One region of the Bradyrhizobium sp. NBAIM01 genome, then DNA from elsewhere that is predicted to be linked to it. Evidence: predicted binding sites of a transcription regulator. Region 1 holds the regulator's gene; the other holds the start of a gene.
The links. Region 1 encodes LexA, which represses DNA repair genes until DNA is damaged. Its sites were predicted from a motif close to TGTTCNNNNTGTGTTCNG; they were not measured.
Positions count from the first base shown of each region.

Region 1 (7,226 bases):
ACTGCGCGGATCGCGTTGTGGGGCGGCCGGGAGATCGCGATGCTGTTCCTGGCCTCGCTGATCGCGGGGCTCGCGACCACGCCATACGCCGCCTTCCACTTCCATCGCGTGACCCCATACGGCGTGCTCGCCAATCTCGGCGCCATGCCGGTGGTCTCGGCGCTGGTGATGCCGGCCGGGCTGTTGGGGCTGCTCGCGGCGCCCTTCGGGCTCGACGGCGTGTTCTGGTGGTTGATGGGGATCGGCATCGAGTGGATGGTCCTGGTCGCGCGCTGGGTGGCGGCCCTGCCGGGCGCCGTCGGCCGCATTCCCGCCTTCGGGATCGCGCCGCTGATCGCAGCGAGCCTCGGGCTCATCGTGATGGGCCTGTTGCGCACGCCCTTGCGCTGGTCCGGCGCCCTGGTGCTGCTGGCAGCGATCCTCTGGGGACTGTCGGTGCGGCAGCCCGATATCCTGATTGCCGGGGATGGCGCGAGCGTCGCGGTCCGGGGCGGGGATGGGCGCTTGCAGGTGATCCGCGCCAGCAAGGACAGCTTCCTGCTGAAGGAGTGGTTGGCTGCCGATGCCGATCCGCGCGATGCCGGCAACGCCTCGTTGGCGAGCGGGGTGTCGTGTGACGAGTCCGGCTGCGTGGCGCCGCTCGCGGACGGACGACTGATCGCGTTGGCGACGCGTATCGACGCGCTGGCCGATGATTGCAGCCGCTCCGCGCTGGTGGTGACGGCGCGGCCTGCGCCACCCGATTGCGCGGCGATGGTGGTCGATCGGGCGCGTCTTGCCAGTCAGGGCGCACTGGCTCTGACGAGACGCGGCGAGGGCTTTTCGGTGCAGGCGGTGAGGACGAGGGGAGCAAGCCGTCCCTGGCTGCCGGCCGGCGCCGGCGAGGGAGATTTCGACGGCAGCCTCGTGCCGAAGGCGGCCGTGCCCCGCAACCGGGACGCAACGCCATCGGAGGCCGACTTGCAGGCCGACGATTGACGCGGATCACAAATACCAGGCCAGCACGGCGTCAAGCCTTCCGTTGCCGATAACCGGCAGGGCCACCATTCGGCTCAGCCCGGCTGCGCAGGCTTCGGAGCCGGCGATCGAGCCGTCAGAGGTGAGATCGTCGTTGAGCGCGGGCATGCCGGTGGCCCAGGCGCCGCCGATGCTGCCTTCGCCCCTGGCGATGGACTGCGCCGCATAGCGTGCGGCGAGGTCGGTCTGCGCGCTGCAATCGCCGGCGCGAAAGACCAGCGCCGAACGGTCCTCGTTCGGGACCCAGATCTCGAAGCGTCGTGCAATCGGCGTTGCCTGCGCGGAGAGGAATGTCAGAACCCAGGTCTGGTCGGTACCGGTTCGGTAGGGCACGCCGACGCCGAGATTGATCCCGACCTTGGCGGCGTCCTCCCAGCGCAGGAAGCTCTTGGCGTCGTGCAAGTCCTTGATGATCAGCGGCAGGCCCGCCTTCCAGGTGCGTCCGGGCAGGCCGAAGCCGCGCGGAAATCTGGTGTGGCGGGAGTTGAATTCGAACATGTCCGCGGTGCCGTAATAGCCATCGACGAGCCCCATCTCATGCGAGAGATCAGGATCGTTGTGCCAGAGTTCGATCGCGCCGACATGCGCCTCGTCGTCGCCGCAGAACAGCACCAGCACGGCTTGCAGGAATTCGCCCGCGAACACCGGCACCGCCACGCCGCAGGTGAGGCCGGCCGCAGCGGCCTGATCGGTCCGCTTGAAATAGGAGTTGGCGAATTTCGTGAGGATGACGGGGTGGCCACAGGCCCAGGCCTTGCCGGGAAGTCCCTCGTCATATCCGAAGTGCAGCTCTTCGCTGACGGCTTTGAACGCGGACAGCCCATCGTCGTAGAGGCCGCCGCCGAATTCCAGCCGCATGCGCGTCCGGTCGGGTACCCAAAGTTCAACGACGCGAATGAAGGTCTTCATCGAGCGTGTCCGCCGCCTCAAACCACGACAGCATCGGTCATTTGGCTGCGGAGCGGACGTTCAAAATGCGGGCAGCACGGCCCAAACTTCGTGCGACGACGAGGCGCGGCGGTGGGCTCGCCGATCGAATGTCCTGAAACACAAACTCACCGGGCTCGCCGGCCTCAGCCGGCGACGGCAATTTCAATCCCGGGCTCGGCCTGTCGGCCGAAGGGCGTCAGCCGATCGGCAGGCGCGTGATCGTGGGCCGCGTGTCGGCGACGATCTGCGGCTTGTGCTCGCGCTCGGGGGCTGGCTGCGTCACCGGCAATTGCAGCACGGTCGCGCGCTGGCCTTCGACGAGCTGCGTCACCAGCACGTATTTGCCGTCGGGGAATTCGATCGCGTCATGATGGCGATCGGGAATGTGCGGGTCGATCTTGCCGAACTTGCCGACGCGAGAGTTCACGGTGCGCGTCCAGATCCAGCGGTTGTCGTAGCGGACGTTGTCGGCGAAAGCGAGCTCCGTCCCCGGCAGCAGACAGACCGCGACGGAGGGATCGGCTTCGGAAGCGAAACCGCGCGTCGAGGTGCCGCGGAAGGTTGTCGTGACGATCGTCTCGCCGACTTCGGCGGGGCGCGTCGCGACGGCATGCAGGCTGTAGTCACACATCGGGTGCTCCTCATGCTGGGATAGCGACCCGCGTCTCTTTCGAGGCGCAGGCCTCTATCAGAGTGGAAGCATACAACGCTCTGCTCGGTTATGGGCAAATCTGCGGCTCGCGTCCGCAGCGCGCGATCACATTATCTTTCCCGGATTCGATAGGAACAAACCTCGCGTCCTTGCATTCGGCCGGAGCTATCAGCACTGCCGGCACAACTCTACCGGCGAAGCAGAAATGGCTGCGCGCCTGCGCGGGGGAATGTCGCGCGGGAAGATGGACCGGACAGCCGGCGCAGAACCAGAGAAACCGTCCAGCCGGAGCGGACAAGTATCCGCTCCGATCCTGGATCGCCGATGCCGATCGAAACGCGCGCGGCGCTTGATGTTTCCCGTATCAGTACTTCCGGTAAAGCCCGATCAGCTTGCCCTGGATCTTCACGCGGTTCGGCGGAAGAATGCGGACCTCGTAGGCGGCATTGGCGGGCTCGAGCGCGATCGAGGCGCCGCGGCGGCGGAAGCGCTTGAGCGTGGCCTCCTCGTCGTCGATCAATGCCACCACGATGTCGCCGGTATTTGCGGTCTCGTTGCGCTGGATCAGCGCCATGTCGCCGTCGAGGATGCCGGCCTCGACCATCGAATCGCCGCGCACTTCGAGCGCGTAGTGCTCGCCCGAGCCGAGCATGTCCGGCGGCACGCTGATGGTATGGCTGCGGGTCTGCAGCGCCTCGATCGGCGTGCCGGCGGCGATGCGGCCCATCACGGGCACCGCGACGGGGCGCTCGCCCTCGTCCGCGGGCGGGCTGGAGCTCGCGCGCACCTTGCCGAGATTGCCCTCGATCACGCTCGGGGTGAAGCCACGGCGATTGCCGGCGGCGGCCTGGAGCTCGGGCAGCTTGATCACCTCGATGGCACGGGCGCGGTTGGGCAGGCGGCGAATGAAGCCGCGCTCCTCGAGCGCAGTGATCAGGCGATGGATGCCTGACTTCGAGCGCAGGTCGAGCGCATCCTTCATCTCGTCGAAGGACGGCGGCACGCCGCTTTCCTTCAGACGTTCGCTGATGAACCGCAGAAGCTCGTATTGTTTGCGCGTCAACATCTCGACCAAAGTCCCCCGGTTGATGTCGTTCGATTCCGACACGATGAAGCCGGCACTAAGCCGCTACATCCTCGAAACAAATCATGAACGGACACTATATGTTCGATATGTGTTCCGCAACTGCTTAATTTATGGTGAACGCGGCCAAGCTCGCGGAATGCGTGTGGCTGGGCGGCTCAGACGGGCAGCCGGAGCACCTCGCAAGGCGTGCCGGCCTCGGCCTTCGGCGCGAACGGTGCGCGCACCAGAAGTACCTGTGCCGCAGCGAGATTCGCAAGAAGGGAGGAGTCCTGATGGCTGACCGGAAGGGCGACGCGCGTGCCGTCGTCGCGCTCCTCCAGCCGCGCACGCAGATAGTCCTCGCGCTGGTCGTTGGCGGCGAGATCGCAGCCCAGCACGGCGCGCTCGCGCCGATGATGAATCGCTGAACGGCCCGACAGGGCGCGAATCAAGGGGACCATGAACAGGAAGGCGCACACGTAGGACGACACGGGATTGCCGGGCAGGCCAATCACGCGCATCGCGCCTATCCGACCGTGCATCATCGGCTTGCCCGGCCGGATCGCGATCTTCCAGAACGCCATCGCGATGCCTTCGCCCTTGAGCGCCTGCTGGACCAGGTCGTGGTCGCCGACCGAGGCACCGCCGGTCGTGATCAGGATGTCGGCGCCGCTCTCGCGCGCGCGGCGGATGCCGGCGGACGTCGCCTCCAGTGTATCGGCGGCAATTCCGAGGTCGATGGTCTCGGCGCCCTCGCTGCGGGCGAGCGCATGCAGGGCATAGCCGTTGGAATAGACGATCTGGCCGCGACCAGGCGTGGTGCCCGGCATCACGAGCTCGTCGCCGGTGGCGAGAACGGCAACCCTCGGGCGGCGGATGATGGCGAGATGCGGATGATTCATTCCGGCGGCGAGGGCGAGATCGCGCTCGGTGAGGCGGATTCCCTTGCGCAGCAGCACGTCGCCTTCGCGGAAGTCGACGCCTGCAGGGCGGATGTGCCGGCCGAAAATGGCGGCTTCCTTGATCGTGACATGCTTGCCGTCGGCAGCCGTGTCCTCCTGGATCACGACGGCATCGGCGCCGTCGGGAACGACGCCGCCGGTGAAGATCCGCACGGCTTCGCCGGGGCCGACGCTTCCCGCGAACGGCCGACCCGCCGCGACCTCGCCGACGACGGTCAGCCTGGAATCGATGGCCGCGTCGGCCGTGCGCACGGCATAGCCGTCCATCGCCGACATCGCCTCCGGCGGCTGCGTGCGCCGTGCCGCGACATCGCCGGCGAGCACACGATGGTAGGCCTCGTCGAGGCAAACCATCTGTTCAGCCAGCGGCTCGACGCCGGCCAACACCGCGGCGAGCGCGTCAGAAACCGGCATCAGGGCCACGGGCGAACTCCTGCTGAGCACATCAGTCAATGGGCGGCGAGAGTTCTAGCCGAGTGCAGCCGTGAGGCAAAGCAGCACGCGGGATGATCTATCCTGCATGGTCGCAGGGGGTGGAGGAGGTCGGCTCAACTCCGCCGCGGCATGATGCGGAAGGCGAGACAGACCGGAACGAGGATTGCCATGGCAAGGACGAGAATGACGAGCGCCACGGCCAACATCGTTCAACGCCCCGTCGGATCGCCCGGACTGATGTCCGCGACGTCGGGCGGCTTGGGACCCTGATCCTTGTCCGGCAGCGGGTCCGCCTGGGATTTTAGGTCGGCGGCCTTGCTGATCAGCTTGGCGGAGAGGTCAGAATCCGAGGTGGTTCTGGCGAATTCGAGCAGGAGAGAGGCTTGCTTGGTGAGATAGGTCTTGCCCAGCACGTCGATCAGTCCAATGTAGAAGTCCCAACGGACTCATGAGTCCGAAGGGTGGTATTCCGTTCCCGGAACTCTGTATAAAAATGCACAAAGTGATCAGGTTCCACATTTTCAGCAGTTTTTGTTCCGGCAAGTGAGCGCGCTCCGGGCTTTCCCGCGGCTCAGATCCCCAGTGCTTTCAATGCGTTCCCGACATCACGCGGCGAGGTGACATGCACGGCGGTCAAGCCGCGCGCCCGTGCTCCCTCGATGTTCTCGGCGAGGTCGTCGAAGAACACGATGCGCTCGGCCGGCACGCCGATCGCCGCCACGACATGGTCGAAGGCCTCGGCATCCGGTTTGCGCAGGCCGATGCTGGAGGACAGATACAGCTCGCGGAAATGGCCGAGCAGACCGGCATATTCCTTCGAGAAATGGTCGACGTGCGGCCGATTGGTGTTGGAGAAGGCGTAGAGCGGCATCTGCTTCGCCGCGCGCGGCAGCAGCTCGGCGATATCAGGCATCTCGCCGGCGAAAATCGCGTTCCAGCCTTCCAGGAATTGCGCATCCGAGATGCCGATCCCGAGCGAGGACCGCAGCGAGGCGAAATAGTCCCCATCGCTGATCTTGCCCATCTCGTGCAACCGGTAGGCCTCGTCGCGCACATAGCGCGCGATGATGGCCTCGGGCTGGCAGCCGGCATGTCCCGCCCAGCAGGCGATCGCCTTGGAGAAGTCGATGTCGAGCACAACGCGCCCGAGGTCGAACAGCAGCGCATCCGCGCTGCCGGGAGAGAGCGATGTCATTGCGTCCTTTTCACTTCAGTATGGCGCGTCAGTAACGATAGGGCTCGTGGTCGAACAGCGGGAACGCGCTGAACACGCTGGGCGCGTTGGTGGCGGCCGCCGGATGCAGGCAGGATTTGTCGAGCTCGGCGAATGAGGTGGCGCCCAGGAGGCCGAGGCAGCGCAGCACCTCGTCTTCGAGCAACTCCAGCATCCGCGCGACGCCGGCTTCGCCGGCTGCCGCCAGCGCCCAGCATTGCAGCCGGCCGATGCCGACGAGGTCGGCGCCCGCCGCAATCGCCTTCACGATGTCGGTGCCGCGGCAAAAGCCGCCGTCGACCATGATCCTGGCGCGGCCCTTCACGGCGTCGACGATCTCCGGCAGCACGTGCATGGCGCCGCGGCCGTGGTCGAGCTGGCGTCCGCCATGGTTGGAGACGTAGATCCACTCGACGCCGTGATCGAGCGCGATCTGCGCATCCTCGGCCGTGGCGATACCCTTGAGGATCAGCGGAATTTTGAACGTGTCCTTGATCATCTTCACGGTCCGCCACTCCAGGCCCTTCTGGAAATCGCCGCCGGTGGCGCGCAGGCGGCTCTCGCGAACGTAGCGCTTGGCGATGTCACGTTCACGACGGCTGTAATGGGCGGTGTCGACGGTCAGGCAGAAGGCGGCATAGGCGTTCTTCTCGGCCCGGTCGACCACGTCGGCGACGAAGGCATCGTCGCCGCGGACATAGAGTTGATAGAGACGCAGTGCATCGGGGGCAGCCTCGGCGGTCGTCTCGAGGCCGGGCTCGGACACCGAGCTCAGCATGTGCGCCGCGCCGAACCTGCCCGCAGCGCGCGCGACGCTCGCCGCGCCATCCGGATCGAAGATCTCGAGTGCGCCGACGGGAGCCAGCACCACCGGCAGACGCAGCTTGCGGCCGAACTGCTCGACGCTGCCATCGATCCTGCGCACGTCGCGCAGCACGCGCGGGCGGAAGG
Region 1 is NZ_JADYVU010000006.1:207,822-215,047, forward strand. Features, by position in the region: gene I6F31_RS21300 (ComEC/Rec2 family competence protein) at 1-978, shown strand, start outside; gene I6F31_RS21305 (GAF domain-containing protein) at 985-1,926, opposite strand; gene I6F31_RS21310 (hypothetical protein) at 2,144-2,578, opposite strand; gene lexA (transcriptional repressor LexA) at 2,964-3,665, opposite strand; gene glp (gephyrin-like molybdotransferase Glp) at 3,842-5,050, opposite strand; gene I6F31_RS21325 (hypothetical protein) at 5,272-5,475, opposite strand; gene I6F31_RS21330 (HAD family phosphatase) at 5,634-6,257, opposite strand; gene I6F31_RS21335 (alpha-hydroxy acid oxidase) at 6,286-7,226, opposite strand, start outside.

Region 2 (7,226 bases), on a different contig from region 1:
ACCAGCCGAGCAGGCGAACCTGGCCGCCATGGGTATGGCCGGACAATTGCAGCGCGACGCGCGCGGGCACGAGCGGAGCGACATTGGGCTCGTGCGCGAGCAGAATGACCGGCGCATCGTCGGTGATCTTGGCCAGCGTGGCGTTGAGATCGTCGGCACCGAAGTGCGCCATGCTCCGGAAGCGCCGCGCCGGCAGGAAGGCCAGTTGATCGCCGAGGCCGGCAAGCCAGAACGGACGGCCGTCCTTGGTAAGACGCACAGCATCGTTCTCGTAGACGGGAATGCCGGCCGTCTCCAGCGCCCGATGTGCGATGGTCGTCCCGTGCCCGGCCCGCTGCACGGTTCTGTCATCCCAATAGTCGTGGTTGCCCATAACGGCATGAACGCCGAGGGGCGCCTTCAGGCGCCCCAATACCCTTGCCCATTCGCTCGACGGAATGAAGCGCGTGACGTGGTGAAGGCCGGCGACATAGTCGCCGAGCAGCACGATGAGATCGGCGTTCAGCGCGTTGGTCCGGTCGACGATGCCCTCGATGCGCTCCAGCGACATCCAGGGATCGCAGGCATGGATGTCAGCGATGGCGGCAATCTTCAGCGGAAAATCCGCCGGCCACTGCCGCGGCATCGGATGATAGCGCGTGACGCGAAGGCGCAGCACCGGCTCGACACCGACGCCGTAGGCTGCGGTCGAGACGCCGAGGGCGGACAGACCGCCAATGGAACGGATAAGATGACGGCGCGTGATCATGGAAGCCCGATGATGATGCGGCGCCTTGATGATATCCGATTGGAGCGGAATTGGGGTGCGTTCGTGCAGATCGTCTGCACGAGGTTAACGGAAATTCATCAAGCCGGAACAGCGCGAGGTTCGGCAGATCACTCGTCGCTGTCATCCGTGCCGAACAGGCCGAACTGCGCCGCCGCATCGCGCGAGGGCTCGGCGAGACCGAGATGGCGGAAGGCGTGCGAGGTCAGCAGGCGGCCGCGCGGCGTGCGCTGCAGATAGCCGCACTGGATCAGATAGGGCTCGATGATGTCCTCGATGGCGTCGCGCGGCTCCGACAAGGCCGCAGCCATGGTCTCGACGCCGACCGGTCCGCCGCCATAGTTGAGCGCGATGGTCGAGAGATAGCGCCGATCCATCGCGTCCAGCCCTGCGGCATCGACCTCGAGCGCGCTCAGCGCATGGTCGGCAATCTTACGGTCGATCTTGTCGGCATCGGCCGCCGAGGCGAAATCGCGCACGCGGCGGAGCAGGCGGCCGGCGATGCGCGGCGTGCCGCGGGCGCGGCGCGCGATCTCATTGGCGCCATCGGCGCTCATGCCGACGTTGAGCACGCGCGCGCCGCGGCTGACGATGCTCTCCAACTCCTCGATCGTGTAGAAGTTGAGCCGGACCGGAATGCCAAAGCGGTCGCGCAAGGGATTGGTGAGAAGGCCGGCGCGCGTGGTGGCGCCGACCAGTGTGAATTTCGACAGCTCGATCTTGACCGAGCGCGCCGCGGGGCCCTCGCCGATGATGAGGTCGAGCTGAAAGTCCTCCATCGCGGGATAGAGCACCTCTTCCACCGCGGGGCTGAGGCGATGGATCTCGTCGATGAAGAGCACGTCGCGCTCTTCGAGATTGGTCAAGAGGGCGGCAAGATCGCCGGCCTTGGCGATCACGGGCCCCGAGGTGGCGCGGAAACCGACGCCGAGCTCCTTCGCCACGATCTGCGCCAGCGTGGTCTTGCCGAGGCCGGGGGGACCGACGAACAGCACGTGATCCAGCGCCTCGCCGCGCTTGCGCGCCGCTTCGATGAAGATCGAGAGATTCTTGCGCGCCTGCGCCTGACCGACGAAGTCGGACAGCGATTGCGGCCGCAGCGCGGTGTCGCCGACATCGTCGCTGCGGCGCTCCGGCGAGACCATGCGGGGGGGAGTGGTCATGCGGAAGTCCTGCACAGTCGCTTGTCGATAAGAAGGGCAGCTTGAGCACCTGCAAAGAAGATCAAACTTACCACAAGCAAGACAAATGCCTCAGCCGGTTCACTCAGTGCTCTTCCAACAGAGCCAATCACCAGCGCCGAAAGCAAGCTTGCAACGAGAACGTCCCACCAGACAACGGAGCCTCGGATTTGCAGGAAGATTGCAACCATCAAGGCCACAACGGCCGCAGGCAAGAACAAGCCTTTCACGGCAAACCAGCTGAACCCGATCAGGTCGCGCGAGACCGAAAAGCATCGAATGACACGACTAAGAAAACAACCTGATGCCGAGAACGCCAGCATTGCAAGATACCCGGCAAAAAGTGTTCCGCAGAAGACGACGACGAACATACGGCCGAGGCGCCGCAAATGCTGGCGTGCCGCACCTTGACCCCACTCGGAGAGGCGCTGGCCGTTGTTCACTTGGCCAGTTCCTTCAAACCCAATCGAATCAGCTGCGCCGTCTCGGCGCCCTCACCCGCGCTGCGCGAGGCCGATGCAATCGCCGCGGCGGCCTGCGGCTGGCCGTAGCCGAGATTGACCAGCGCAGAGATCGCATCCGCGACGGGGCGCGGCGCGCGCTGGTCGTCGACGGCGCCGGCGAGATGCACGACGGCGGGATCGACATTGGCAAAGGCCGGCGCCTTGTCCTTCAATTCGGTGACGATCCGCTCGGCGACCTTCGGGCCGACACCGGGCGTTCGCGCCACCGCGGCCTTGTCGCGCAGCGCGATGGCATTGGCGAGATCGGCCGGCGACAGCGTGCCGAGCACGGCCAGCGCGACCTTGGCGCCGACGCCCTGCACGGTCTGGAGCAGGCGAAACCATTCGCGCTCCTGATCGGTGCGGAAGCCGAACAGCTTGATCTGGTCCTCGCGGACATAGGTCTCGATCGACAGCACAGCGGCCTCACCCGGCGAGGGCAGATGCTGCAAGGTGCGCGAGGAGCAATGTACCTGATAGCCGACGCCGCCAACGTCGAGGATGACGAAATCCTCGCCGTAGGAATCGATCAAGCCCTTGAGCTTGCCGATCATATCCCCACCACCTTCAGCCTGAGAGCGGTGCTCTGGCGGTGATGGGCGTGGGTGATGGCGATGGCGAGCGCGTCGGCTGCGTCCGCGGACGGCGGCTCGGCCTTCGGCAGCAGGATCTTCAGCATCATCGCGATCTGTTGCTTGTCGGCGTGGCCGGCGCCGACCACCGTCTTCTTGACCTGGTTCGGCGCGTATTCGGCGACAGAGATGCCGAACATTGCCGGCGCCAGCATGGCGACGCCGCGGGCCTGGCCGAGCTTCAGCGTCGCAACGCCGTCCTTGTTGACGAAGGTCTGCTCCACCGCCGCTTCCACCGGCCGGTGATCGGACAAGACGGAAGCGAGCCCCTCATGGATCGCGAGCAGGCGGCTCGCCAGCGGCAAATCGTCCGGCGGTTCCACCGAGCCGCAGGCGACGTAGGCCAAGCGATTGCCCTCGGCCTCGATCACGCCCCAGCCGGTGCGGCGCAGGCCGGGGTCGATGCCGATGATGCGAACGGGGCCACGAATCGGGAGCGCGGTCATGCGCCAGTGATAGCGGCTGGCTGCGGGATGCGAAACAGAAACAGAACGGAAGTAACAGGGGAATGGGTCCCGGCCCAGCGCCGCAGCGTTTCACGCTGCAGCGCGTCCGGGACACGAGAGCGGCCTATCCGCCCATCTTCGCAACAAGCGCGTCCGACACCTCGAAATTGGCGTAGACGTTCTGGACGTCGTCGTGCTCGTTGAGCAGGTCCATCAGCTTCAGGAGCTTCTCGCCGGTCTCGTCGTCGACCGCAACCGTGTTCTGCGGCTTCCAGATCAGCGCAGCCTTGCGCGGCTCGCCGAACTTGGCTTCCAGCGCCTTGGCGACGTCGCGATAGCTTTCGGTGGAGGCGTAGATCTCGTGGCCGCTCTCGCCGGACACGACGTCGTCGGCGCCGGCTTCGATTGCGGCATCCAGCACCGCATCGTCCGAGGCGACGCTGCGGTCGTATTCGATGATGCCGGTGCGGTCGAACATGAAGGAGACTGAGCCGGTTTCGCCGAGATTGCCGCCGGACTTGGTGAAGAAGGAGCGGATGTCGGAGGCGGCGCGGTTGCGATTGTCGGTCAGTGCCTCGACGATGACGGCGACGCCGCCGGGGCCGTAGCCCTCGTAGCGGATCTCGTCATAGTTCTCGCCGTCGCTGCCGAGCGCCTTCTTGATGGCGCGCTCGATATTGTCCTTCGGCATGTTCTCCTGGCGCGCAGCGATCACGGCGGCGCGCAGGCGCGGGTTCATGGCGGGGTCGGGGGTGCCCAGCTTGGCAGCGACGGTGATTTCCCGCGCCAGCTTGCCGAACAGTTTCGACTTCTGGGCATCCTGCCGCCCCTTGCGGTGCATGATGTTCTTGAATTGGGAATGTCCGGCCATGCGTGGTCTCTTGAGAAATCGTCAGCCAAAGATGAGCGTGGGAAGCGCGGCCTTATAGGCCGCCAACCCACCGGAATCAAAGGGCTCGGCTGCGCCTGAGGTAGCACTGTAAAGGTAGCCGCCGTAACGGCGCCTGCCTAGATGGGCACCGTTAACCCTGATTTCATTCCGGAGTGCGAAAATAGCGCCCGACCGTCCCCCGACAAGAGAGACCCGATGGCGTTCGGATTATTTCGGAAGCGTCTGCCGGACACGGCCGCGCCCGCGGCAGCCCCGGAGGCTGCGCAGCCGGCGGCTCCTGCCGCACCCGCCCCGACCGCCGAAAGTGATTCGGCCCGGGAAATCCTGGAATTGCTGGAACTCGAGCTCGGCGCCATGATCCGCCAGCTTGAGCGCGCCGCCAATTCGGTGGCTGGCGGCGCCGAGGCGACCGCGGCGACCCTCGCTGCCATTCGCGACCGCACCGACGCCCTGACCGGCCGGACCAACGCGGCGCAATCCACCGCCTCCACCTTCGCCCATGCCGCCGACAAGTTCACCCAGTCCGCGCAAGGCATCGGCGCACAGGTTCGCGCGGCCGGCAAGCTCGCCGACGAGGCCAGCGCCGCCGCGCAGGAAGCCCGCGCCAATGTCGACCGCCTGCGCGAATCCTCCGCCGCCATCGGCAACGTCGTCAATTTGATCGCGCAGATCGCGCGGCAGACCACGCTGCTCGCGCTCAACTCGACGATCGAGGCCGCGCGCGCGGGCGCAGCCGGAAAAGGCTTTGCCGTCGTTGCCACCGAGGTCAAGGCGCTCGCGGTGCAGACCCAGAGTGCGACCGAGGAGATCACGAAGAAGATCGACGCATTGCAGCGCGACGCCGCCGGTTCGGCGGACGCCGTGCACCGCATCTCGCAGGCGATCGAGGCGATCCGTCCGGTGTTCGACACCGTCAACGGCGCGGTCGCCGAGCAGAATGCCACGACCAGCGAAGTCTCCGGCAATGCCGCCAGCGCCTCGGAGTTCATCATCTCGGTCGGCGAGAGCGCGGCCGAGATCGACGCGGCGACCAAGGCGGCCGAGACCCATGGCGAGAGCGTCGCCAGCGCCGGCAAGGCCGTCACCACCTTCGCCCAGAAGCTGAAATCGCGCTGCGCGGTGCTGCTGCGCCAGAGCGAGCACGACGACCGCCGCAAGACCGAGCGGCTGCCCTGCCACCTCAAATTCGAAACCGCGCGCGCCGTGATGCCGGTCTATGAAATCGCGATGGAAGGCGTGCTGATCGGCGGCGCGGACGCAAGCCGGCTGGCAACGCAAGCGACGATCGAAGGCAGCTTAGAGGACATCGGCGCCTGCCGCCTGCGCGTGATCGAGCAATCCAAGGCCGGCGCCCGCGCGCAATTCGTCGGCGCCACCGCCGCTCTCAACGAGAAGATCGAGGACAAGCTCTGGTCGATCCATGAGGAGAACACCGAGTTCGTCACCCGTGCCATGGAAGCCGGCAATGCGCTGACGCAGATATTCGAGAAGGCGGTTGCGCGCGGCGAGGTCAAGCTCGACGACCTCTTCGACACGGACTATTTGGAAATCGCCGGCACCAATCCGCAGCAATACCGCACCAAATATCTCGACTGGGCCGACCGCGCCCTGCCGCCGTTCCAGGAGTCCTTCCTGGCGCGGGAGCCGCGGATGGCATTCTGCGCCATGGTCGACCGCAACGGCTTCTTGCCGGTGCACAACAAGATCTATTCGCACCCGCAGCGGCCGGGCGATGTCGCCTGGAACACGGCCAACTGCCGCAACCGGCGCCTCTTCAACGATCCGGCGGGGCTGGCCGCCGCGCGCAACCTGCGATCGTACCTGGTCCAGAGCTATGCGCGCGACATGGGCAACGGGAACACGGTGATGATGCGGGAGATCGACGTCCCGATCCGCGTGCAGGGCCGGCACTGGGGCGGCTTCCGCACGGCCTACAAGCTGTAGCGCTCCCGCGCGTGCACGCACCTGCACGCACCTGCACTCCTGGGCAAGACGCCGGGCGCGAATCATCCTCTAAGGTCGGATCTGGAATCGGAATGCCGCCAAGGAGCCGATCAACGGCTCCGACTGGAGAGAGCCCGTACATGTCCTCTGCACAACTTGCCGTATTGGACACTGCCTCCAACCGGACGCTGGCCGAACGCCTGATCGACCAGCTCGCCGACCGCATCGGCGGTCTCGGCGTCGAGCTCGCCGACATCGCCGGCAACGTCCAGGACGTCGCCAACCGCGTCGCGAGCCAGTCGGAACGGTTTCACCATTTGCAGAAGACGGCCGAGACGATGGTCTCGGCCAACCACGACATCGCCAATGCCTCGCAGGCGGTGCAAACCACGACGTCGGCCGCGGTCGGCGAGATCGCGCAGTCGCGCGGCGCCGTCGACACCGCGGTCAGCCACATCTCCGAGCTCGTCGCCGCGGTGGAGCGGATCGAGGCACGCCTGTCCGCGGTCGGCGCGGCGCTGGCGCAGGTGGCGAAGGTCTCCGGCTCGATCGAGGCGATCGCCAAGCAGACCAATCTGCTCGCGCTCAACGCCACCATCGAGGCGGCGCGCGCCGGCACTGCCGGCCGCGGCTTCGCGGTGGTCGCAAGCGAGGTCAAGAGCCTCGCGGAGGCCACGCGCCAGGCCACGCATGAGATCTCCGACACCGTGCGCGATCTCGACGGCCAGATCGAAGGCCTGATCGGCGAGAGCAGCGACGCCTCGCAGCGCGCCAAGACCGCCGGCGAAGGCGCGCAAGCGATCTCCGGCATCATCTCGCGGGTCCAGCAGGGCTTCGCCTCGGTCGAAGCCGAGATCGACGG
Region 2 is NZ_JADYVU010000002.1:162,143-169,368, forward strand. Features, by position in the region: gene I6F31_RS07120 (metallophosphoesterase) at 1-748, opposite strand, end outside; gene ruvB (Holliday junction branch migration DNA helicase RuvB) at 877-1,929, opposite strand; gene I6F31_RS07130 (hypothetical protein) at 1,926-2,390, opposite strand; gene ruvA (Holliday junction branch migration protein RuvA) at 2,387-3,004, opposite strand; gene ruvC (crossover junction endodeoxyribonuclease RuvC) at 3,001-3,528, opposite strand; gene I6F31_RS07145 (YebC/PmpR family DNA-binding transcriptional regulator) at 3,653-4,399, opposite strand; gene I6F31_RS07150 (methyl-accepting chemotaxis protein) at 4,616-6,364, shown strand; gene I6F31_RS07155 (methyl-accepting chemotaxis protein) at 6,505-7,226, shown strand, end outside.
Region 2: the regulator LexA is predicted to act here: its motif matches at 3,559-3,576, upstream of ruvC (crossover junction endodeoxyribonuclease RuvC).